Regions from separate parts of the Thioalkalivibrio sp. ALE28 genome, predicted to be linked through region 3. Evidence: predicted binding sites of a transcription regulator. Region 3 holds the regulator's gene; each other region holds the start of a gene.
The links. Region 3 encodes sigma-54, which starts transcription at its own class of promoters, with help from an activator protein. Its sites were predicted from a motif close to TGGCANGNTNCNTGCTT; they were not measured.

Region 1 (5,813 bases), on a different contig from region 3:
CCAGATCTCTGCCCTGCACAAGTCGGTGCGCGGTTCCGACCCCAACGCGGCGGTGTACTGGCTGACCCGCATGCTGGATGCCGGCTGCGATCCGGACTACCTGGGCCGGCGGCTGCTGCGCATGGCCTACGAGGACATCGGCCTGGCCGCAGTCGGGCTGGGCGCGCGGGTGCTCGCGGCCTGGCAGACCCTGGAACGCCTGGGCCGGCCGGAAGGTGACTTGGCGCTGGTGCAGGCGGTGATCGAACTGGCCGCCGCACCCAAGAGCAACAGTGCCTACGTTGCGCTGAACCAGGCGCGCGCGGCGATCCGCGAGACCGGGAGCCCGGGCGTGCCGCTGCATCTGCGCAACGCGCCGACCGAGCTGATGCGCGCGGAAGGTTTCGGGGCCGGGTACCGCTACGATCACGACGAGCCCGATGGCTTCGCCCGTGGGCAGGTCTACCTGCCGGAGGGTCTGGAAGACGCGCGCTTCTACAGCCCGCGCCGGGACGGCACCGAGCGCGCGCTGGCGGAGCGCCTGGACCGTCTGCGCGACGCGGGTGGAAACCCCGGCGGGGAGGGCTGACCGGGTTGCGCATCCGGCATCACAAGCGGTGGCTGACGGTGGCGGCGATCCTGTTCGGCGTGTCGCTGGCGTGGATCCTGCTGACCACCGAGTGGCCGAGCCTTGGCTTCCCGCTGGGCGAGGTGGAGGCCTGGCTGCGGGGCTGGGGTGCGGGTGCCTATCTGGTGTTCGTGCTCGCCTTCATGCTGCTGGCCCTGTTCCCGCTGCCCAGTACCTTCTGGATCCTGCTGGGCGGGGCCCTGTTCGGCCCCTTCACCGGCGCCGCCCTCAGCCTGCTGGCAGCGACCCTGGCGGCGGTCATTGCCTTCCTGCTGGCGCGTACCTGGCTGCAGCCCTGGCTGGCCCCGCGCATGGGGCCGCGCAGCACGCGGCTGCGGGCGGATGTAGAGGCCGAGGGCTGGCGGGTTGTGGCCCTGACCCGTCTGGTGCCGGTGTTTCCGTTCGCGCCGACGAACTACGCCTTGGGACTGGTTCGGCTGCCGCTGCCGGTCTTCGCGCTGACGACCATGGTCGCCCTGATCCCCAGCCTGTTCGCCTATGCCTGGCTGGGGCACGCCACCCGGCAGATGGCCAGTGGCGCCGACAGCGGGGTACAGCTGGGTCTGGCCCTGCTCGCGGTGCTGGCGCTGTTGCTGTTGCTGCCGCGCCTGGTGCGCCGCATCTGGCTGGGCCAGAAGACACTGCACACCGAGGCGCCGCTGACCTCAGTATCTTCCTCAGACCCAGGCGAGCAGGACCCCGATGCCCAGGGCGAGGAACAGCAGGGCGGCGAGCGCGCGTAACAGCCGCAGGGGCAGGTGGCAGGCGAAGCGCTGGCCCAGCCACACTACCGGGGCATTCGCGAGCACCATGCCGATGGTCGAGCCGATCACGACCAGGATCAGGCTGTCGAAGGTCGCGGCCAGCGCGCCGGTGGCGACCTGGGTCTTGTCGCCCATCTCGACCAGGAAGAACAGCACCGTGGTGGTCCAGAACACGCCGTGTTTCGACGCGGCCGGCAGCTCGTCCTCGCCATCCGGGACCAGTACCCAGGCGGCCATCACGATGAACCCGATCCCCAGACCCCAGCGCAGCCAGTCCTCCGGGATGCTGGCGCCGATCCACACGCCCGCCAGCGCGGCCAGGAAGTGGTTGGCCAGCGTGGCCACCACGATGCCCCAGATGATGGGCCAGGTCTGCTGGTAGCGGCAGAACAGGAGCAGGGCGAGGAGCTGGGTCTTGTCGCCCATCTCGGCGATGGCGACGATGACGGTAGAGACGAGCAGGGCTTCCATGACGGTCTTCCGGGCCGGGTGGGTGGGCAAGACACGTGACATCGCACCACCCACCCGGCCACGGATCGGGGCGCCATGCCACAGGTCTCGCGGGGCCCGGTGCCGCATCGGCGGCGGGGCTGTCTGCACCACGGTCCTCCGGGCGGAGGATCGAATCTGTTGATGCAGACCCCGGTGAGGCCAGGCCACCCGGGTCGCTACTCCCCTGAAGCTGACCGGATTCTAGTCATCCCGGTCCGCGCGGGCAAGGACGATCGCGGCTCCGGGCTGCGCCGCTGACGAGGCTTGGGTAGCATGCGCGCGATGAAACGCTTCCTTTACTGGGTCGATCGGGCCCCCCTTTGGCTGTTCGCACTGCTGGTTGCGACCGTCGGCCTGGCCCCCTGGACCCCCGAGCCGCATGTTGCGGAGAAACTGCGCTGGCTGTTCGCCGGTGAGCTGACGCGGCTACCGGACATTCTTGACCTGGTCCTCCACGCCACACCGTGGCTGTTGATGGCCTTCAAGCTCTACCGCAACAGCGTCACGGCCCGCGGCACCCCCTGACCCGAGTGTTTCCCCGCCGCTTGTGGGAAATCGACGCCGCGATCACCGGCCGCTACCGTTTTCGCACCTTTTCAACCCCGGGAGACTCCCATGCGCTTTATTGTTGCCGTCACCGCCGGTACCGACGACCCGACCCGCGCCACGCTTGGCATGATCGCCGCCAATGTGGCCAAGCAGCAGGGCCACGATGTGACCGTCTGGCTGCAGGGCGAGGCCGTGAACATCGCCAACCGCAACGTGTACGACAAGATCGTTGGCCACAACATGCCGGCAATGAAGGACATCGTGGATTCGCTGGTGAGTGAAGGCGTCCCGTTCTGGGCCTGCGAGGCCTGCGCCAAGGGTCGCGACGTCGGCGAGCACAACTTCCTGCCGAACGCCGAGATGGCCGGCATGGGCCACTACGTCCAGGCCGTCGCCGAGTTCGACCGCTCCATGAGCTTCTGATCGGCCGTGCCGTTCCGCGGGCGGGGCGTGATGCCCCGCCCGTTTTTGTTTGTACCCCCGCTGTCAGTCGGTCGAACTGGCACATCGCATGCTTGTTTGTTCCGGGAGTGATTCACGGACGACGAGCATGACCCAGAACACATCCCCGAATTCTTCCCTCGAAGAGTCCATTGGCGATTTCCTGGTCGCCTCGCGCAAGTGCGAGGTGGTGAGCCTGGAGCGCCTGCTGGAGGCGGTGCAGCTGGTCGGGCGCATCCGCGCGCTGGTGCATGCCCTGCAGCGCGAGCGCGGGGCCTCCAGCCTCTGGATCGGGTCCGGCGGCCAGCGCTATACCCGCGAACTGGAGCAGTACCGGGCCGAATCGGACGCCGCCGCGGCCGCGTTCCGCGAGCACCTGGATGGCTGGCTGGCCCCGGACGCCTGCGCCCATGGCCGCAGTCGGCTGCTGGGGCGCATGGCGCTGGCGCTGCATGGCCTGTCCGGCCTGGGCAGCCTGCGCGAGGAGGTCCTGGAGCTGACCCTGAGCCCGATGGACTCGACCCGCGGCTTCAGCGAGCTGATTCGCGCCCTGATGGCCCTGGTGTTCGAGGCTGCGGATTCGGCGACCGATCCCGAGGTCTCGCGGGCCCTGGTGGCCCTGCTGAACTTCATGCAGGGCAAGGAACTGGCAGGGCAGGAGCGCGCGATCGGGGCCGCCGGGTTTGGCGCCGCGAACTTCGAGCCCGAACTGCGCCAGGCGCTGGTCCATCGGATCGATGCCCAGGAACGGGCGTTCCGCATCTTCTCCGAGTTCGCGGCACCGGCGGCCTGTGCCGCCTGGCGCGAGCTGCAGACGGCGGCCTTCGCCGCCGACATCGAGCGTCTGCGCCGCCGGGCCTGTACCGAGGCCTCCGGGCACCACGACCCCGCCCGGGCCGAGGAATGGTTTGCCTGTACCACCGCGCGCATCGACGCGATGAAGGAGATCGAGGATCTGCTGGAGATGCACCTGAACGAGTGCTGCTCGGCACGCATCACGGCGGATCGCGCGGACCTCGGCGCGGTGCGTGACCGGGTCGCGCAACTCGCCGAGTCGGAACTGCGCGACAGCGTCCCGTATGCGGTGTTCTTCGGCGCGCCGGAGGGCCTGGAGCCCGCGCAGGAGGAGGGCGATGCCGCACTCAACGTACCGATCGTCGGACACTCGGTGATGGACTTGGTGCAGCGCCAGGCGGCCCGGCTGCAGTCGGTGGAGGATGAACTGCATGCGGCACGCCAGGCCCTGGCCGAGCGCAAGACCATCGAGCGTGCCAAGGCGCTGCTGATCCAGCACCGCGGCCTCAGCGAGGACCAGGCCTACAAGCTCCTGCGCCAGACGGCGATGAACCAGAACCGGCGCCTGGCCGAGGTCGCCGAGGCGACCGTCGCGATGTCCGACCTGCTGGGCAAGGGCGGCCTGTAGCTAATACGCGGGGAAAGGGATTCCGCCCCTGTGGGAGCGGGCTTGCCCGCGAAGCCCCTGCCAGTGTCCGCGACTGGCAGGGGCTTCGCCGCCAGGGCGGCTCCTACAGGTTGTGCACCAGCGCGGTTCATCTGCACCGCAAGCGCGCCCCAGTATGGTGCCTTGCGGATCGTCTCCCGGACGCCGGGTTTTCCGAAAGCGTTCGACTCCATACGGCGAACCATCCGATTTTCCCGCGCCATGGCGCGATTGTTTCTGGCGGGGTCGATTAGCAACGGCTAATTGGCATACCTCCTGCAGGAGTATGGGCAAGACGAGCCAATGGCGGTTCGTCGCCTGACAACAGGGAGACCCGGTGACCGGGTCCTCCCACGGGACTGGACAAAGGCGTCCATCACCCGGCTGCACAAGCGGCCGGGCTGATGCGACGCCTTTTTTCGTTTTTGGGATGTGTTTGCTGACAAGGGGAGTGAATCCGCAATGACCGATCATACGAATGACACGAAAAAGACCTCCGGCCTGTCGCGCCGGCGTTTCCTGGGCGGTATGGCCGCCGGGATCGGGGCGACCGCGCTGGGCGTTTCCGGGGCCGCGCCGTGGGGCTATGCGAAGGCCGGCAACGGCAAGCCGGAGACCACCGAGGCGAAGCTGGGCTTCATCGCGCTGACCGATGCCGCGCCGCTGTTCATCGCGTTGGAGAAAGGCTTCTTTGCCGCTCACGGCATGCCCGACGTGCAGGTGCTGAAGCAGTCCTCCTGGGGCACGGTGCGCGACAACCTGGAACTGGGCTCGCGCCGCGGCGGTATCGACGGCTCGCACATCCTGACGCCGATGCCCTACCTGATCCACCGCCGCGGCACGCCGATGACGATCCTCGCGCGGCTGAACCTGGCCGGGCAGTGCATCTCGGTGGGTGACGAGTACGCGGACCTGAAGGTCGGCACCGACACCACCGAGTTCAGGGGCGCGCTGGCGGAGAAGGACGCCGGCGGGGATGACATCCGCGCGGCGATGACCTTCCCGGGCGGGACCCATGACCTGTGGATCCGTTACTGGATGGCCGCCGGCGGGATCGACCCGGATCGCGACATCGCCACCATCGTCGTCCCGCCGGCGCAGATGGTCGCCAACATGCGCGTCGGCTCCATGGACACCTTCTGTGTCTGCGAGCCCTGGAACATGCAGCTGATCAACCAGGGCATCGGCTACACCGCGAACACCACCGGCGAGCTCTGGCACAACCACCCGGAAAAGGCGCTGGGGATGCGCGCGGACTGGGTGGAAGCCAATCCGAATGCGGCCCGCGCCCTGACCATGGCGGTGATGGAGGCGCAGATGTACTGCGAGGATCCGGCGAACAAGGAAGAGGTCGCCGAGATCTGTTCGCGCCGGCGCTACATCCACGCCCCGTACGCCGACATCATCGATCGCATGCAGGGGAACTTCGACTACGGCACCGGCCGCGTGGTCGAGGACCACCCCGACCAGATGCGCTACTGGAAGGACCAGGCCTCCTATCCCTTCAAAAGCCACGACC
Region 2 (5,813 bases), on a different contig from region 3:
GCGCACCATCTACAACACCCTCGGCGTGGCCAAGCTCCTGATGAGCCGCCACGTGAACAAGGCCGGCTACAAGGTGGTGGTCACCGGCGAGGGCTCGGACGAGCTGTTCGGTGGCTACCCGGCGTTCCGCCGCGACATGTTCCTGCACGGCCTGGACACCCTGCCGGAGGCCGACCGTCAGGCCTGGCAGCAGATGCTGAACGAGTCCAACGAACTGGTCTCCGGCGCGATGCTGGCCGAGGACGAGGTGGATGACCCCGAGTTCACCCGGATGATGGGATTCACCCCGTCCTGCCTGCAGCCGTGGCTGGCCGCGTCCGACCACGTGCCGGGCCTGCTGCACCCGCAGCGCCGCGAGCGCATGCAGGGCTACCAGCCGGGCAAGGCGATCGCCGATGCCCTGGACAACGACATGCTGGAAGGCCGGCACCCGCTGGACAAGGCCCAGTACGTCTGGATCAAGACCATGCTGGAGGGCCAGATCCTGACCTGGGGCGGCGACCGCATGGACATGGCCAACTCGATGGAGGCGCGCCCGCCGTTCCTCGATCACCACCTGGCCGAGTTCGCCGCCCACCTGCCGCCGACCATGCGCATCAAGGGCCCCACCGAGAAGTACGTGCTGCGCGAATCGATGAAGGGCCTGCTGCCGAAGGTGCTCTACGAGCGCGAGAAGTTCGCCTTCATGGCGCCGCCGGCGCATACCGATCCGGTCAAGTGGGCCGCGATGAAGGCCCTGGCCGATCGCTACCTCGCGCCGGAGAAGGTCGAGGAGGCCGGTCTGCTGGATCCGGAGGGCGTGCGCCAGGTGTTCGAGCTGCACGAGTCCGAGGACACCCCGGCCGCGACCCAGGTCCAGCTGGACGCGGTGATCAACCACATGATCGGGGTGCAGGTGCTGTACGAGAAGTTCGTGGCCACCGACATCCCGGCGCTGGCACAGCAGAAGGCCGAGGAGTTCGGCTGGCACGCCTGATTGCCGATGAACGGTCAGAGGCCCGGGAGAGTCCTTCCGGTGCCACACGAGAAGGCCCCGCGGATCGACCATCCGCGGGGCCTTTTTTGCGATGCCCGATCCGGCATCGCCGGTCGTGTCGGCGAGCAGGGCTTCTCCCTGGTGGAGCCCGAGCCCGGACACAAAAAAGCCGCCGGCCCCGGAGGGCGCGGCGGCGGATGGCCTCGCGGCCCCGAGGGGCCGGAAGCGGACGCCTTACAGGCTGTAGTACATGTCGAACTCGATCGGATGGGTGGTCATGCGCATCTGCGTGACGTCTTCCATCTTCAGGTCGATGTAGGCATCGATCATGTCGTCGGTGAACACGCCACCCTGGGTCAGGAACTCGCGATCCTGGTTCAGGGCTTCCAGCGCCTGGTCCAGCGAATGGCAGACCTGCGGGATGCCCTTTTCCTCTTCCGGCGGCAGGTCGTAGAGGTTCTTGTCCATCGCGTCGCCGGGGTGGATCTTGTTCTGGATGCCGTCCAGGCCGGCCATCAGCATCGCGGCGAAGGCCAGGTACGGGTTGGCGGTGGAGTCCGGGAAGCGCAGCTCGATCCGGCGCGCCTTCGGGTTCATCACGAACGGGATGCGCAGCGAGGCCGAGCGGTTACGGGCGGAGTAGGCCAGCATCACCGGCGCCTCGAAGCCCGGCACCAGACGCTTGTAGCTGTTGGTGGACGGGTTGGTGAAGGCATTCAGCGCACGGGCGTGCTTGATGATGCCGCCGATGTAGTACAGCGCGGTCTCGGACAGGCCGCCGTAGAGGTCACCGGAGAACAGGTTCTTGCCGTCCTTGGACAGCGACTGGTGCACGTGCATGCCGGAGCCGTTGTCGCCGACGATCGGTTTGGGCATGAAGGTCGCGGTCTTGCCGTGGATGTGGGCCACGTTCTGCACCACGTACTTCAGGATCTGCACCTCGTCGGCCTTCTGCGTCAGGGTCGCCGGGCCCACGCCGATCTCGCACTGGCCGGCGGTGGCCACCTCGTGGTGGTGCACCTCGGTCTCCAGACCCATCTCGGTCATCACTTCGCACATGGTGGAGCGGATGTCGTGCAGGCTGTCGACCGGCGGGACCGGGAAGTAGCCGCCCTTCACGCCCGGGCGGTGCCCGATGTTGCCGTCCTCGTAGACGCGCTCGGAGTTCCAGGACGCCTCCTGGGAGTCCACGCGGCAGTAGGAACCGGACAGGCTGGTACCCCACTTCACGTCGTCAAAGATGAAGAACTCGTTCTCCGGACCGAACAGCGCGGTGTCGGCGATGCCGGTGCTCTGCAGGTAGGCCTCGGCGCGGCGCGCCAGGGAGCGCGGGCAGCGGTCGTAGCCCTGCATGGTGGCCGGCTCGACCACGTCGCAGCGGATGTTCATGGTCATGTCTTCGAAGAACGGGTCGATCACGGCCGACTCGGCGTCCGGCATCAGGATCATGTCGGACTCGTTGATCCCCTTCCAACCGGAGATCGAGGAGCCGTCGAACATCTTGCCTTCCTCGAAGGTCTCTTCGTCGATGTCGTGGGCCGGCATGGTCACATGCTGTTCCTTGCCCTTGGAGTCGGTAAAGCGGAAGTCGACAAAGCGCACTTCCTTTTCCTTGATCTGGTTCAGCACGTCGGCTGCGGACATGGGGGTCTCCTTGGTCTTCACTTGAGTCTTCGATTTTGGCCGGCCGGCCTGTTGGCCCCTGCACGGCTTCGTGGGTCATTATGCAGGCATCATGCCATCCGGCCCGATTCGGCCCGGGCGCGCGAAAAACGGGCACCCCGGGTGCCGCGCCGCCTCCGTTATGCACCATCATGGTGCCGTATATGCACAACGATAGTGCTTGCTGGGGTGTGCCGCACCTAATGAGTGCACGGACGATAGAGTAGCGTGACCTCGCCCAGCATGTCGCCCACCTGCGGGTGGCCGTGCAGCCGGTCGGCCAGGGCCCGGGCCCGCGCCTCCAGGTCCGGGGCCGCGGTTGCCCCGTCAAGGCGCAGGGTCAGCGTCATGTGCACCCGGCCGCCCAGGTAGTGCAGGGACAGGTGCTCCACCGCGTCCAGCTCCGGGGTGTCGGCCCAGGCCTCGCGCAGGGCCTCTACCAGCACCGGCCGTAACGGCAGCGTCGAGCTGCGCGCCTGCTCCGCGTCATTCTCCGGGTCCACGTGCACCGTGATGTCGTTGACCCGCTCATGCTCGTCGGTCACCGAATGGAACACCGCATCGGCGATCCGATGCCCCTCGGAGACCGAGATCATCGGCGCGACCTGGATGTGCACATCGGCCACCACGTCGCTGCCGTGGCGGCGGGTGCGCAGCATGTGCGCATCCTTCACCCCGGGCACGTCCAGGATGGTGCGGTGAATGCGATCCACCTTCTCCGGCTCCAGCGCGGTGTCGATCAGCTCCGCCGCGGCGCGCACGATCAGGCGCCCGGCGATATGCAGGATGAACAGGGCGACGATCAGCGCCGCCAGGGCGTCCGCCCACGGGAAGCCCGCCACCGCCGCACCCACGCCGACCAGTACGAACAGCGACGAGATTGCATCCGTACGGTGGTGCCAGGCATTGGCATCGAGCATCCGCGAGCGCAGGCGCTTCGCCACTCGGTGGGTGTACTGGTACAGGCCCTCCTTCGCGACCAGGGTCAGCGCGGCAAAGAAGATGGCCATATTGGCGGGACCGGTCATGGCCTCGGGGTCGACCAGCCGGCTGCCGGCTGCCCAGGCGATCCCCAGCCCCGCGGCTGCCAGAAAGACCCCGACGATCACCGTTGCGAGGGTCTCGATGCGGGCATGGCCGTACGGGTGGTCCTGGTCGGGGGACGCCGCAGCCTTGCGCGCGGCGAACAGCACGACACCGTCGGTGACGAGGTCCGACAGCGTATGCACGCCGTCCGCGACCAGCGCCTGCGAGTTCAGAAGCCAGCCGCTGAGCAGCTGCGCGACGGCCAGAAAGCTGTTCACGGTCGCGCCCACCAGCGTCACTCGGCGGGTGTCGCGGTAGCGCTGACCGTTCTCCGCGGTCACCGTCGGTTCCGAATTGGCGTGGGGCTCGCTCAGGGCGGTTCTCCCGAACCGGATCAAGCCTCCAGTATGGGCGCCTTCCCGGCTGGCGCAAAACCGACTGCCGCCACAGGGAAGTGCCGACTCGCGCGGGCGTCTCCGCGTTTCGCGCTGACGCTGACGGTGGCCGAGGCTGGAGCCCGGCCGATATACTGTCCGCTTTGCCCTGACCCGGGATCCCGCATGGCGCACGAACGCACCCCGTCCAGCAGCAGCCCCACCTTCCAGGACCTGATCCGTCGCTTGCAGGACTACTGGAACGACCACGGCTGCGTGGTCCTGCAGCCCTACGACATGGAGATGGGGGCCGGCACCTTCCATCCGGCGACCTTCCTGCGCTCCATCGGGCCGGAGCCGTGGCGCGCGGCCTACGTGCAGCCCAGCCGCCGTCCTACCGACGGTCGCTATGGCGACAACCCCAACCGCCTGCAGCACTACTACCAGTTCCAGGTGCTGCTGAAGCCGTCGCCGCCGGACATCCAGGACCTCTACCTCGGCTCCCTGGAGGCGCTGGGCTTCGACACCCTCACCCACGACGTGCGCTTCGTCGAGGACAACTGGGAGTCGCCGACCCTTGGCGCCTGGGGCCTGGGCTGGGAGGTCTGGCTGAACGGCATGGAGGTCACCCAGTTCACCTATTTCCAGCAGGTGGGCGGGCTCGACTGCCACCCGGTCTCCGGCGAGATCACCTACGGGCTGGAGCGTCTGGCGATGTACCTGCAGGGGGTGGAGAGCGTCTACGACCTGGTGTGGACCATCGGCCCGGACGGGCGCGCGGTCACCTACGGCGACGTCTATCACCAGAACGAGGTGGAGCAGTCGAAGTACAACTTCGAGCATGCCGACCGCGATGCCCTGTTCGCCGCCTTCGACCAGCACGCGGCGGAGAGCGACCGCATGATCGAGCTGGGCCTGCCGCTGCCGGCCTACGAGCAGATGCTGTGCGCCTCGCACAGCTTCAACCTGCTGGATGCGCGCGGCGCGATCTCGGTCACCGAGCGCCAGCGCTACATCCTGCGCGTACGCGAGCTGTCGCGAAACGTTGCGCAGAAGTATTACGAGTCGCGCGAGGCCCTGGGCTTCCCGCTGTGCGCCGATGACGACACCAACAAGCCCGACGCCGCCTGAACCCTATTTCCCGGATCGCGCGCCCTTGCGCGCGGTCGTGATGGACCCGACACGGACCCGACATGGCTGAAGCCCGCGAACTCCTGATCGAACTGGGCACCGAAGAGTTGCCCCCCGCCGCCCTGCCGCGCCTGCGTGATGCCCTGGCCGAGGGTCTGGCCAACCGGCTGAGCGAGGCCGGGCTGGAGCCGGGCGTGCCCGAGACCTTCGCCACCCCGCGCCGGCTGGCGGTGCTGTTCCCGGACGTCCCGGGGCAGCAGCCGGACCAGTTGCAGGAGCGTCGCGGCCCGGCTGTGGCCGCCGCCTTCGATGACGCCGGCGAGCCGACCAAGGCGGTGCTGGGCTTTGCCCGCTCCTGTGGCGTGGAGGTCGAGCGCCTGGAGCGCGAGACCACCGACAAGGGCGAGTACCTGGTCTTCCGCCAGATGCAGCCGGGGCGCGCCCTCGGCGAGCTGCTGCCGGAGATGCTGGAGGCCGCGCTCGAAGCCCTGCCCACGCCCAAGCGCATGCGCTGGGGCAGCAGCCGCACCGAGTTCGTGCGCCCCGCGCACTGGCTGGTGGTCCTGCACGGGACCGAGGTGCTGGAGATGACGGTGCTGGAACAGACCGCCGGGCGGGCCACGCATGGTCACCGCTTCCACCAG
Region 3 (5,813 bases):
GCCGCTGGCGGGCGCGCAGGTCATCCCCGGCGATGTAGCCCTGCATGTGCAGCATGTGGTTGCGCACGGCGGCCTCGATCATCACCGCGATGTTGCGACCCGGCGCCACCGGGAGGCTGATCAGCGGGATCCGCAGGCCAAGGATGTCGATCTCGCCGCGGCGCCCGTTCAGCCGGTCGTCGGGCACCGGCGAGGGTTCACCGTGATCGCGCAGGTCGATAATCAGTCGCAGGTACTTGCCGCCCTTGATTGCGGAGTCGCCGTACATCGCGCGGATGTTCAGCACCCCCAGGCCGCGCACCTCGAGCAGGTCCTGGAGCAGGGCCGGGCAGTGACCGCGCACGATGTCGGGGGCAATGCGCGCGAACTCGGGGGCATCGTCGGCGATCAGGCGGTGCCCGCGCGAGATCAGCTCCAGCGCCACCTCGCTCTTGCCGACGCTGGAGGCCCCGCTGATCAGGACGCCGATGCCGAGGATCTCCATGAACACGCCATGGCGCACTTCGAAGTGCGCCAGACGCTGCTGCAGGAAGTAGCGCAGCAGCGCGATGATCTCGTGGCTGCTGGTGCTGGAGCACAGGATCAGCGGCAGCGCCTCCTGCGGGGCATGGGGCATCTCCGAGAACGGGCAGGTGTCCTCGGCGAAGATCACCGCGGTGGTGCCGGTGCGGGCCATCTCCAGGATCAGGTCGTTGCGCTGGTCGTCGCTGAGGCCGGCGATGTAGCGGGCCTCGAAGTCCCCGATGACTTGGATGCGGTTGGGTCGGATCAGGTTGAGGTGGCCGGCCAGAGGCAGGTCATCCCCGTCCTCGCCGACCAGCTTGCGGTCGGGGGCGGCGTGCTCGCCATGCACGAAGCGCAGATCCAGGCGGTTGCCCATAGCCTGGATCAGGCTCTCCACGTTGATGTCGCGGGCAATCCCGCCTTCGCCCAGTGCCTCGTTCATGAGCAGGGCCGGCGGGGATCGGTGGCGTGGCAGGGTGCGGGGCGCACGGGATCAGCCCTCGCGGAAGCGGCGGACGAGTTCCTGTTCCAGGCTGGCGGCATCGCCGGCCCGGCGCAGGGCGGCAATGGTGTCCGGTTGCGAAAGCCCGCGCGCCAGCTGGGCCAGCAGGTCGAGGTGATCGCTGGTGGCGGCCTCCGGGACCAGCAGGGCGATCAGGATGTCGACCGGCTCGTGGTCCATGGCGTCAAAGTCGACGCCGCTCTCCAGGCGCAGGACGGCCACGCGCGGAGCCTCGAGATCGGCCAGGCGGCCATGGGGGATCGCAACCCCATGGCCCAGGCCGGTGGAGCCCAGCTTTTCGCGCGCGGACAGGGCCTCGAAGATCGCGGTGCTGCCCGGTCCGCCGGCATCACCGCCGCCGGCGAGGAGTTCCGACAGGGCCTCCAGGGCCCGCTTCTGACTGGAGCATTCCGGCTCCAGGCGGATGCGCTCGGCGGTGATCAGCTCGGCAATGGACATGGGTCAGGAGGCCTGCTCGCGGTTGCGCTGGGCGCCCTCGGCCCGGTGATGATCCTTGACCTTTTCCTTGTGCTTGATCAGCTGGCGGTCGACCTTGTCGATCAGCGCGTCGATGGCGGCGTACATGTCCTCGTGGGAGGCCTCGGCGTGGATGTGATTGCCGCTGACCTGGAGATTCGCCTCGGCCTTGTTGAACTGGTTCTGGGTCTTCTCGTGGGTCAGCACGACGTGCACGTCGATGACCTTGTCGAAGTGGCGCTCCAGCTTCGCGAACTTCTCGTTGACGTAGTCGCGCAGGGCGTCGGTGAGGTCCACATGGTGGCCGGTCAGGTTGATCTGCATGGTCGGGACTCCTTGGTTACTTGTGGCCGGTGGGCATGGAGGCCATCTGCCGGCGTTCGCTGGATGAAGGGATCTGCATCGCCTCGCGGTACTTGGCTACGGTGCGACGCGCCACATTGATGCCCCGGTCCGCCAGGATCTGGGCGAGCCGGGCATCGCTGAGCGGCTTGTTCGCGGGTTCGTCGTCGATCAATTCGCGAATCATGGCACGGATGGCGGTGGCGGAACACTCGCCACCGTCGTTGGTGCCGACGTGGCTGGAAAAGAAATACTTGAACTCGAAGACCCCGCGCGGGGTGTGCATGTATTTCTGGGTTGTGACCCGGGAGATGGTCGATTCGTGCATCTCCAGGATCTCGGCGATATCGCGCAGGATCAATGGCTGCATCGCGACCTCGCCGTGTTCCAGGAAGCCCTGCTGGCGATGGACGATCGCCTCAGCGACGCGCAGCAGGGTGTCGTTGCGGCTGTGCAGGCTCTTCAGGAACCAGCGCGCCTCCTGCAGCTGGTCGCGCATGAAGGCGCTGTCGCGGGCATCCGATACCTGGCGCACCATGCCGGCGTAGAGGTCGTTGATACGGATGCGTGGCGCGATCTCCGGGTTCAGCTCCACGCGCCAGCCCTCCGGGGTGTGGCGCACGTAGACATCGGGCACCACGTATTCGGAGGTGGCGGCACTGATCTGCGCGCCCGGCCGCGGGTTCAGGGTGCGGATCAGGTCCAGGGCGCGCGCCAGTTCGTCCGGGTCGCGCACACCCGACTGGCGTTGCAGGGCTTTGTAATCCCGCTTGCCCAGGCTGTCCATGCCGTGTTCCAGGATCGCCCGGGCGGCCTCGCGGGCGGGGGCGTCCGGGGCCAGTTCGCGCAGCTGGATCTCCAGGCATTCGCGCAGGTCGCGCGCGCCCACGCCCAGCGGGTCGCATTGCTGGATCCAGTGCAGGACCGCCTCGACCTCGTCCACGCCGACGGGTTCGTCCTCGCCGCGGCTGATGGTCTCGGCCAGGGTCTCGAGGTCGCCTTCGAGATAGCCATCGGGGCTGATCGCGTCGATCAGGGCCGCGCCGATGCGCTGGTCGCGCGGGGTCAGGTGGCTCAGGTGCAGCTGCCACAGCAGGTGGTCCTGCAGGCCCTCGCCGTCATCGTCACTGGTGTTCTCCAGTGGGTCGCGGTCATCCACGCCCTTGGGGGCGGGCGGCGGTTCGTAGATGTCGTCCCAGCGGCTGTCGGTGGTGAGCTCCTCGGGAATCACGTCATCGCTGGTGGTAGTGGCCTCCATGCGGTCGCCTTCCACCACCTCGCCCTCCGCGTCCAGGCGCTCGGCCCCGCCCATGTCGTCCTCGTCTTCCACCTGTTCCAGCATGGGGTTGCTCTCCAGCGCCTGCTGGATCTCCACCTGCAGCTCGAGCGTGGACAACTGCAACAGGCGGATCGCCTGCTGCAGTTGCGGGGTCATGGTGAGCGTTTGACCCAGCTGAAGATTCAGGCCGGGTTTCAGCATTGGCTGTGCGGGTCGCGGGTGACCATAAGAGCGATCTTAAATGCTGCCTCGTGGTTTGTGCACCGGCGCGGGTTGTGCGCGTGCCGGAATCACAGGCGGAAATTCTCGCCGAGATAGACCCGGCGCACCTGGGGATCGGCCAGTAGCTCGTCGGGTGTCCCGGCGGCCAGCAGGCGCCCCTCGCTCAGAATATAGGCCCTGTGGCAGATCCCGAGGGTTTCGCGCACGTTGTGATCGGAGATCAGAACCCCGATGCCGCGCGCTGCAAGGTGGCGAATTACATCCTGGATATCGCCCACCGAGATCGGGTCCACCCCGGCAAAGGGCTCGTCCAGGCAGATGAATTGCGGGTCACCGGCCAGGGCCCGCGCAATCTCGGCGCGCCGACGTTCGCCGCCGGACAGCGCGATCCCGGGGCTGTGGCGCACGGTCTCGAGCTGAAACTCCTCGATCAGGGCGTCGCCGATACGCCGGCGTTCGTGGCGGTCCAGGCCGGGGCGCAGTTCCAGCACGGCCTGCAGGTTGTCCCACACGCTCAGGCGGCGAAAGATCGAGGCCTCCTGGGGCAGGTAGCCGAGACCGGCGCGGGCGCGCACGTGGATGGGCGCGCGGGTGATGTCGTGCCCGCCCAGGGTGATGCGCCCGGCGTTAGGGCGGATCAGCCCGACCAGGCTGTAGAAGCAGGTGGTCTTGCCGGCGCCGTTGGGACCCAGCAGGCCGACCACTTCACCGGGTGCGAGGTCGACATCCATCTGGTCGAGCACGGTGCGCTGGCCGTAGCGCTTGGTCAGTTCGCGCCCGATCAGGCGATCACGGGCCTCGGCGGGTGCCGGCGCCGGGCTGGTGGCGGGTGCGTTCATTCGTCGTCGCGTGGCTGGATGGTGATGCGTACGCGTTCGCTGTCGTCCTCGCCGCGTTCGGCCTCGATCACGTCGGTGGTCAGGTCGTAGGTGATGCGCTTGCCGCGCGCCTCTTCGCTGGCGGTGATCACATGGGCCTGGTCGGTGAGGATCATGCGGTCATCGTTCAGCAGGTAGTCGATGCGCAGCGCGGTGGCGATGCGCATCTCGCCGGTCTCGGGGTCGGGGGATTCCAGGCGGGCCGGCTCGCCGTGGGCCTCCATCTCGTAGGGGCGACGATCCCGGGTGCGCACGTAGACCGTGTCGGCCTCCAGCGTCATGTCGCCGCGGATCACGATCACGTCCCCGGTGTAGGTGCCCAGGCCCTGGCGTTCGTCCATCTCCGCGTGGTCGGCGGTGATCTCCACCGGCAGCGAGGGTCCCGACCCCTGCTGGCCCAGGGCCGGCGTCGCCAGCAGGGCGGAGAGGAGGCCGGCCGCCGCAAGCAGGCCCGGCAGGCGGCGGCTATTCGGGATCGGGGTCATGCGCGGGGTCCTCCTCGCTCGCCTCGCTGTAGAGCGAGTACACGTCATGGAACAGCTCTATGGTATCCGCTCGCGAGTCCACGCGCAGGCCGGTGCCGCGCTGGAACAGCCCGGGCTGGTTCAGGGTGGAGAGGGCGTCCGAGGTGGCGACCATGGTGTCTGTGGCGATGCGTACATCCCGCGAGTCGATGACCGTCTGCACGCGTTCGCCGAGGGCTGGTTGTACGCCGTGGGTGGGGCCGACCAGGTCCAGGGTTTCGTCAGCCGGGCGGTGCAGGGCCGCCGGGGCGGTCCAGCGCCATTCGATACCGCCATCGGCGAACAGGTCGAGTTCCGGGTCATCCACCCACTGCGGCCCGTCGCGGCCGAATTCGCGCAGTCGGGTGCCCTGCAGCCGGTGGGTCCGCTCACCGTCGTCGCTGGTGGCGTGCAGCGTGAATCCGTCGATCTGCAGGGTCACCTCGCCCTCGGGCGGGGTGACCTCGGCGGTTGCGGGGCTTGCGCACGCCAGCGTGAACAGGACCAACGGCGGCGCCAGACCGTACCGGTTGCGTCTCCGCCGGCTCATCCGTTCAGGTAGGTCTCGAGCAGGGCGTCCAGCCGGTCCTGCGCGGCCAGCAGCCCCTCGCAGGCCTCGCGCACGGCGCCGCGCCCGCCGTGGGCCTCGGTGACCCACTGGGCGTGGCGGCATACCAGCGGGTGGGCGTCCCCGACCGCGATCCCGAGCCCGACCCGCTGCATGGCCGGCAGATCGACGATGTCGTCGCCCATGAAGGCGGCTTCCGCCGGGTCATGGCCGGTGCGCTGCAGCAACTCGTGCAGGGCCTCGCCCTTGTCGCGGCGGCCCTGGATCAGGTGCTCCACGCCCAGGTCCCGCATGCGGTGTTCGACCACCCCGGAGGTGCGCCCGGTCAGGATGGCGATGTCGAGGCCGCCGTCCAGCGCCAGGCGGATCCCGTGGCCGTCGCGGCTGTTGAAGGCCTTGTACTGCTCGCCGCCATCGCCCAGGAACAGGCTGCCGTCGGTCAGCACGCCGTCCACGTCCAGGATAAGCAGGCGTACGGCCTGCTGGCGGGTGCGCAGGGTCGCGGCATCCAGGTTCATCAGGCCACCCCGGCGCGCAG
Region 4 (5,813 bases), on a different contig from region 3:
CCCGGATCCGGGCCTGGCGCGCGGCGGGTGCCGGGTGGAGGCGGGCGCGGCGAGCGTGGACGCGAGCCTGGAGCGGCGCTTGCAACATGCGGTCGAGGCCCTGTGGAACGGCGAGTATGCCCCGGCCGCTGACGCCGAGCCCCGGGATGACAGCGCCCATCAGACGTCCGACCGCCCGGATGCGGAGGAGTCATGAGCACTCCGATCGACGAACTGCGCCGCAAGGGCCGCGAACGTCTGAGCACGGGGCTTCTGGACCGGTTGCAGCAGTCCCGGGGTCGCGTGGAGCGGGTCAACCCACCCCAGGCGGAGGGGCATCTGTCGCGCCTGACCGGCCTGACGCTGGAGGCCGAGGGTCTGCGCCTGCCGATTGGCGGGCGCGCCCTGATCCACGGCGAAACCGGGGAGCCGGTGCCGGCGGAGGTGGTCGGTTTCCAGAACGAGCGCACCTTCCTGATGCCGGAGGAGCTGGCCACCGGGTTGACCCCCGGGGCTCGCATCGAACCGCTGGACAACCAGCGCCAGATCCCGGTGGGCGAGGGGCTTCTGGGACGGGTGATCGATGCCAACGGGGCACCCCTGGATGGCCAGGGGCCGATCCGCACCCATGATTTTGGGCCGCTGGCCGGGCGTCCGATCAACCCGCTGCAGCGTGCGCCCGTGCGCGAGCCGCTGGATGTCGGGATCCGGGCGATCAACGGCCTGCTGTCGGTGGGGCGCGGCCAGCGGCTGGGCCTGTTCGCGGGTTCAGGGGTCGGCAAGAGCGTTCTGCTGGGCATGATGACGCGCAACACCACAGCGGACGTAATCGTGGTCGGCCTGATCGGCGAGCGTGGCCGTGAGGTCAACGAATTCATCCACGAAATCCTGGATGAGGAATCGCGTACCCGTACCGTGGTGGTGGCGGTTCCCGCGGATCAGTCGCCGCTGCTGCGCCAGCATGGTGCCTGGGTGGCCACGGCGGTGGCCGAGCATTTCCGGGACCAGGGGCTGCACGTGCTCCTGCTGATGGACTCCCTGACCCGGTTTGCCCAGGGGGCGCGCGAGATCGCGATGGCCATTGGCGAGCCACCGGCTTCCAAAGGCTATGCGGCGTCGGTGTTCGCGCGCCTGCCACAGCTGGTGGAGCGAGCGGGCAATGGCGATGTCGGCGGGGGCTCGATCACGGCCTTCTACACCGTGCTGGCCGAGGGTGATGACCAGAACGACCCGATCGTGGACGCAGCGCGGGCCATCCTCGACGGTCATGTGGTGCTCTCGCGGGAGATCGCGGAGACGGGCCGCTACCCGGCCATTGATGTCGGGGCGTCGGTCTCGCGTGTGATGTCGTCACTGATCACTCCGGAACACGAACGCGCGGCCCGCCGCTTCCGTGATCTGGCCGCCACCTACATGCGCAATCGCGACCTCATCGCGGTGGGGGCCTACCGCAAGGGCGCCGATCCGCATCTGGACGAGGCGGTGGCGATGCATGAACGCCTGGAGGCCTATCTGGGGCAGGGCCGCGACGAGGCCGTCAGCTTCGACCGCGCCCGGGATGATCTGCTGGCCCTGGTCGGGGGTGGCGCGGCATGAACCCGAAGCGCCTGGAGCGCCTGCTGCGGCTGCGCAAGATCGAGGAAAGCGAGGCGACGCGCCAGCTGGGCGAGCGGCTGCAGCAACTGGATGCCATCGCCGGCCAGCGCGACCGCCTGGAGACCTATCAGCGGGAATACCTGCAGGCAACCCTGCCGGACGATGCCAATGCGCTGAAGTGGCTGGCCGGCATGCGCGACCAGCTGCGCTCCGCGCTGGAGCAGCAGGATCTGCGCATCCAGGCGGCCGAGTCCCAGGTGGAGACGGCGCGCCAGGAGTGGCTGGAACGCCATCGAAACAGCCTCTCGCTGGAGAAGCTGCTCGAGCGCCGGCGGGCCGAGACCGCGCGGCATGACGCGCGACGCCAGCAGACGGAACAGGATATGTGGGCCACCCGCCAGGCCCATGCGCGCGAGGCAGACGCGCGTTGGCAGGGTTCTTGAATGGACCCTGAGTATCGATTGAGGCAAGGGCCCGGGGATGACCCCGGCAGACCGAGGATCCGGCAATGATCGCAACACAGAATACGGGCCAGGGCATGCTGCCGCTGCTGCAACTGCTGGGTGGCAGCTCGATGCAGGGCCTGGACGACCTGAAAGGCCTGCAAGGCCGCCTCAAGGGCCAGGACGGCGAGGACTTCCTGGCCATCCTGGAGCCCCAGATGGAGTCGCTGCTGGCCAGCCTGGGCGTTCCCGGCGAGGAACTGGAAGGCCTGGACCTGGAGGCGATGCTGGCGCGACTCCAGGACTTGCTGGACGGGCGGCCCCTGGCCGCGGATCCCGAAGGGGGTGGCAATACCTTGCCGGTCGCCGCGCTGATGGCTGCGACCCAGGAACCGGGACGAGCCGAGGTGCCCCGCGCCGAAGGTACCCCGGCCCGGGGAGGAGGCGAGGAGCGGGCCCTGCCCGTGAAGCCGCTGCCGGCCGCGGTCATGCGGCTGTTCGTCGAAGCGGCCCAGGCCAATGCCGGACGGGATGGCGCGGTTGCCCTGAAGCCCGACGTGGTGGGTGCGCAGGGAGGCATGGCCCGCGACAACGTCCTGGAGATCCTGGCCCAGTGGATGGGGCAGGGGGGTGACGAGGCGCGCCGCGGCCGTTCCGACCCCCTGAGCGGGGTGCTGCCGGCCCAGGGGCTCGGGCAAGCCGAAGGGGCGGACGGGGCGCGGGCGCTGCCGCGCCTCGATCTGACACGACTCCTGCAGCAGCCCAACGGGGCCCGGGAGCTGGCCGACCAGGTGCGCCTGCTGGCCCAGGCGCAGGGCGGGCGTACCGAACTCAAGCTGCACCCGCCGCAACTGGGCAGCCTGGATGTGCGTGTGCTGGTCGAGGGTGATCGCACCAGTATCCAGTTCATCAGTGCCAATCCGGTGACCCGCGAGGTGCTGGAGGCGGCCATGCCGCGCCTGCGTGACAGCCTGGCCGAGAGCGGCCTGATGCTGGACGATGCGACCGTGTCCGACCACGCGGCCGAGGAGCAGGCGGAGCAGGAGGCCGGCGAGACGGCGCTCGCGGCGGATGACGAGGCTGCCGAGGCCGAGGACCGCGAGGCCGATGGCAGCACGCTCTCCATGCTGAACCGGCGCCTGGACCTGTTTGCCTGATCCCTCCGGCCCGGTGGCAGCCGCGGCCTGCGGCCGTGGCTGCCGGCTCGTTCCTGCGCTGATGCCGGGTTCTCCCTGTTCCCGTGTGCCGCCAAGATTCCGTCTTTCACGGCGGCCGGGCGGCCGATTCTTGACGTTCTTCATGTTTTCCGCGCCCGCGTTTGCCCCGGAAAACCGCCAGTGACTACCCGTAACTGACGGATTAAAAACACTAAAACGACTTCTGGCATCAGCCTTGCTAAGGTTTGTACCGAGAACGAATCCTCGGTTTACCGGACAGCGGGTGCGATATGGCAGAGAAGGAAGTCAATCTGGACGACGACGAAGGCGGCGCCCCGAAGAAGGGCGGGAAGGGCAAGCTGATCGTCCTGATCCTGGTCGTCCTGTTTCTCGTAGCCGGCGGTGCGGCCGCCGCCTGGTTCTTCCTGATGGCGGACGGTGACGATACCGAGCAGGTCGAAGCCGGCCCGCCCGAGCGGCTGTACACCAGCCTCGAGCCGATGACGGTGAACATCGAGGCCCCGGGGCGCATCCGCTACCTGCGCGCGGAACTGTCGCTGGTGACCCATGACCCGGCGGTCGCCGAGGCCTTCGAACGGCACCTGCCGGCAATCCGAAACGACCTCCTGGGCATCCTGGCGGAACAGCGCTACGAGGATCTCAATACCCGCGCGGGCAAGGAGGCCCTGGCGGAAGAACTGAAAGAGACGATCGCCGGGATCCTGCGTTCCCGCGATGCCCCGGACGCGGTCGAGGCCGTGCTGTTCAACGAACTGGTGATGCAGTAGGAGCCCCGTCATGGCACAGACGGATATCCTCAGCCAGGACGAGATCGATGCCCTCCTGCACGGCGTGGACGAGGGCGACGTCGAGACCGAAGACCCGTATCCGAGTGATGGCCAGGCACGCGAATTCAACTTCGCCACCCAGGACCGGATCGTGCGTGGGCGCATGCCCACGCTGGAGATGATCAACGAGCGCTTCGCGCGTCACCTGCGGGTCCGTCTGTTCAACGTGCTGCGTCGCTCCGCCGAGATCTCGGTGGTGGGCACCCGCATCACCAAGTTCTCCGAGTACATGCATTCGCTGTTCGTGCCCACCAGCCTGAACCTGGTGCGCGCGCATCCGTTGCACGGCACCGGGCTGTTCGTGTTCGACCCGAAGCTGGTGTTCATCCTGGTGGACAACTTCTTCGGCGGCGACGGCCGTTACTACACCCGCATCGAGGGGCGTGACTTCACCCCGATGGAGATGAAGGTGGTGCACGGCGTGCTGGAAGGCGCGTTCGAGGACATGCAGAAGGCCTGGCAGCCGGTCATGGAGCTGGAGTTCGAGTTCCTGAACTCCGAGGTCAACCCGCAGTTCGCGAATATCGTCTCGCCGACCGAGATCGTGGTGATCAGCGAGTTCCACATCGAGCTCGACGGGGGCGGTGGCAACCTGCACGTGACCCTGCCGTACTCGATGATCGAGCCGATACGCGAGCAGCTGGACACCGGTATCCAGTCGGACCGCTCCGACGTGGACCAGCGCTGGATGCACGCACTCCAGGAGGAGATTCAGACCGCCGAGGTCGAGATCAGCTCCATCCTGGCCGAGACCGAGGTGACCGTGCGCGAGCTGCTGGATATCCAGCCGGGCGACATCATCCCGGTTGATCTCCCCGAGAAGATTTCCCTGCAGGTCGAAGATATCCCGATGTTCCGCGGGAAGTTCGGCGTATCCAATGGGCTGAATGCGATCCAGATTTCGGAACGCATCATCAAACGATAGAGGGCCGCAGCATGGCAGACACCGACGATCCCAAACAGGACACCCCCGGCCCCGACGCGGAGGCCGCCGCCGAGAATCCGGAGACGGAGGGCGGTTCCGATGACCAGGCCCTGGCCGACGAGTGGGCGGCCGCCCTGGCGGAGCAGAAGGACGAGGATGGCGAGGCAGCCGCCGACCCCGACGCGCTGCTGAACGAGGCACAGGGCGGGGCGTCCGAGGACCCGGCGCAGGAAGCGCCGAAGGCCGAGAAGCGGGAACGCAAGCACAAGCCGGACCCGGGCGCGGAGGCCCTGCAGCCGGAGCAGCTCTCCGGCGTGGTGCAGGGCGACGGGGAGGAGCTGAACCTGGAGATGGTCCTGGATGTACCGGTGACCATCTCCATGGAGATCGGTCGCACGCGCATCCCGATCCGCAACCTCCTCCAGCTGAATCAGGGCTCGGTGGTGGAGCTGGACCGCCTGGCCGGCGAGCCGCTGGACGTGCTGGTGAACGGGACGCTGATTGCGCATGGCGAGGTGGTGGTGGTCAACGAAAAGTTCGGTATCCGGCTGACCGACGTGATCAGCCCCAGCGAACGGATCCGCAAGCTTAAATAGCCATGAATCAACGCTATACGCACATCGCGGCCCTCGTCCTGACGGCCGTTACGGGGAGCCTCTGGCCACTGACCGCCCTCGCCGAGGGGGGTAGCGGCGGCGCCGCCGGGTATCTGGCCCAGCTGATCGGCGGTCTGGTCCTGGTGATCGGCGCGATCGTGGTGCTGGGCTGGGTCCTACGGCGCACACAGGGCGGGCTCAATCGCGGCTCCCAGGTGATCGAGATCGTCGCGGCGCGCTCGGTGGGCGCGCGCGAGCGCCTGGTGCTG

Region 1: the regulator sigma-54 is predicted to act here: its motif matches at 2,913-2,929, upstream of D105_RS0107205 (nitrate regulatory protein).
Region 2: the regulator sigma-54 is predicted to act here: its motif matches at 2,701-2,717, upstream of glnA (glutamate--ammonia ligase).
Region 4: the regulator sigma-54 is predicted to act here: its motif matches at 3,400-3,416, upstream of fliL (flagellar basal body-associated protein FliL).

Annotation. Positions count from the first base shown of each region.
Region 1 covers NZ_KB898098.1:20,133-25,945, reverse strand. The annotation lists gene D105_RS0107230 (replication-associated recombination protein A) at 1-568, shown strand, start outside; gene D105_RS0107225 (TVP38/TMEM64 family protein) at 574-1,350, shown strand; gene D105_RS0107220 (TMEM165/GDT1 family protein) at 1,285-1,842, opposite strand; gene D105_RS0107215 (hypothetical protein) at 2,146-2,388, shown strand; gene D105_RS0107210 (DsrE family protein) at 2,479-2,835, shown strand; gene D105_RS0107205 (nitrate regulatory protein) at 2,963-4,276, shown strand; gene D105_RS0107200 (CmpA/NrtA family ABC transporter substrate-binding protein) at 4,757-5,813, shown strand, end outside.
Region 2 covers NZ_KB898100.1:152,292-158,104, forward strand. The annotation lists gene asnB (asparagine synthase (glutamine-hydrolyzing)) at 1-976, shown strand, start outside; gene glnA (glutamate--ammonia ligase) at 1,211-2,620, opposite strand; gene D105_RS0109585 (cation diffusion facilitator family transporter) at 2,839-4,062, opposite strand; gene glyQ (glycine--tRNA ligase subunit alpha) at 4,225-5,169, shown strand; gene glyS (glycine--tRNA ligase subunit beta) at 5,232-5,813, shown strand, end outside.
Region 3 covers NZ_KB898099.1:79,626-85,438, forward strand. The annotation lists gene hprK (HPr(Ser) kinase/phosphatase) at 1-946, opposite strand, end outside; gene D105_RS0108420 (PTS sugar transporter subunit IIA) at 998-1,465, opposite strand; gene hpf (ribosome hibernation-promoting factor, HPF/YfiA family) at 1,469-1,807, opposite strand; gene D105_RS0108430 (RNA polymerase factor sigma-54) at 1,824-3,305, opposite strand; gene lptB (LPS export ABC transporter ATP-binding protein) at 3,395-4,165, opposite strand; gene lptA (lipopolysaccharide transport periplasmic protein LptA) at 4,162-4,689, opposite strand; gene lptC (LPS export ABC transporter periplasmic protein LptC) at 4,670-5,215, opposite strand; gene D105_RS0108450 (HAD family hydrolase) at 5,254-5,793, opposite strand; gene D105_RS0108455 (KpsF/GutQ family sugar-phosphate isomerase) at 5,793-5,813, opposite strand, start outside.
Region 4 covers NZ_KB898094.1:40,857-46,669, forward strand. The annotation lists gene D105_RS0102285 (FliH/SctL family protein) at 1-196, shown strand, start outside; gene D105_RS0102290 (FliI/YscN family ATPase) at 193-1,575, shown strand; gene fliJ (flagellar export protein FliJ) at 1,572-2,018, shown strand; gene D105_RS0102300 (flagellar hook-length control protein FliK) at 2,084-3,175, shown strand; gene fliL (flagellar basal body-associated protein FliL) at 3,466-3,963, shown strand; gene fliM (flagellar motor switch protein FliM) at 3,974-4,948, shown strand; gene fliN (flagellar motor switch protein FliN) at 4,960-5,544, shown strand; gene fliO (flagellar biosynthetic protein FliO) at 5,547-5,813, shown strand, end outside.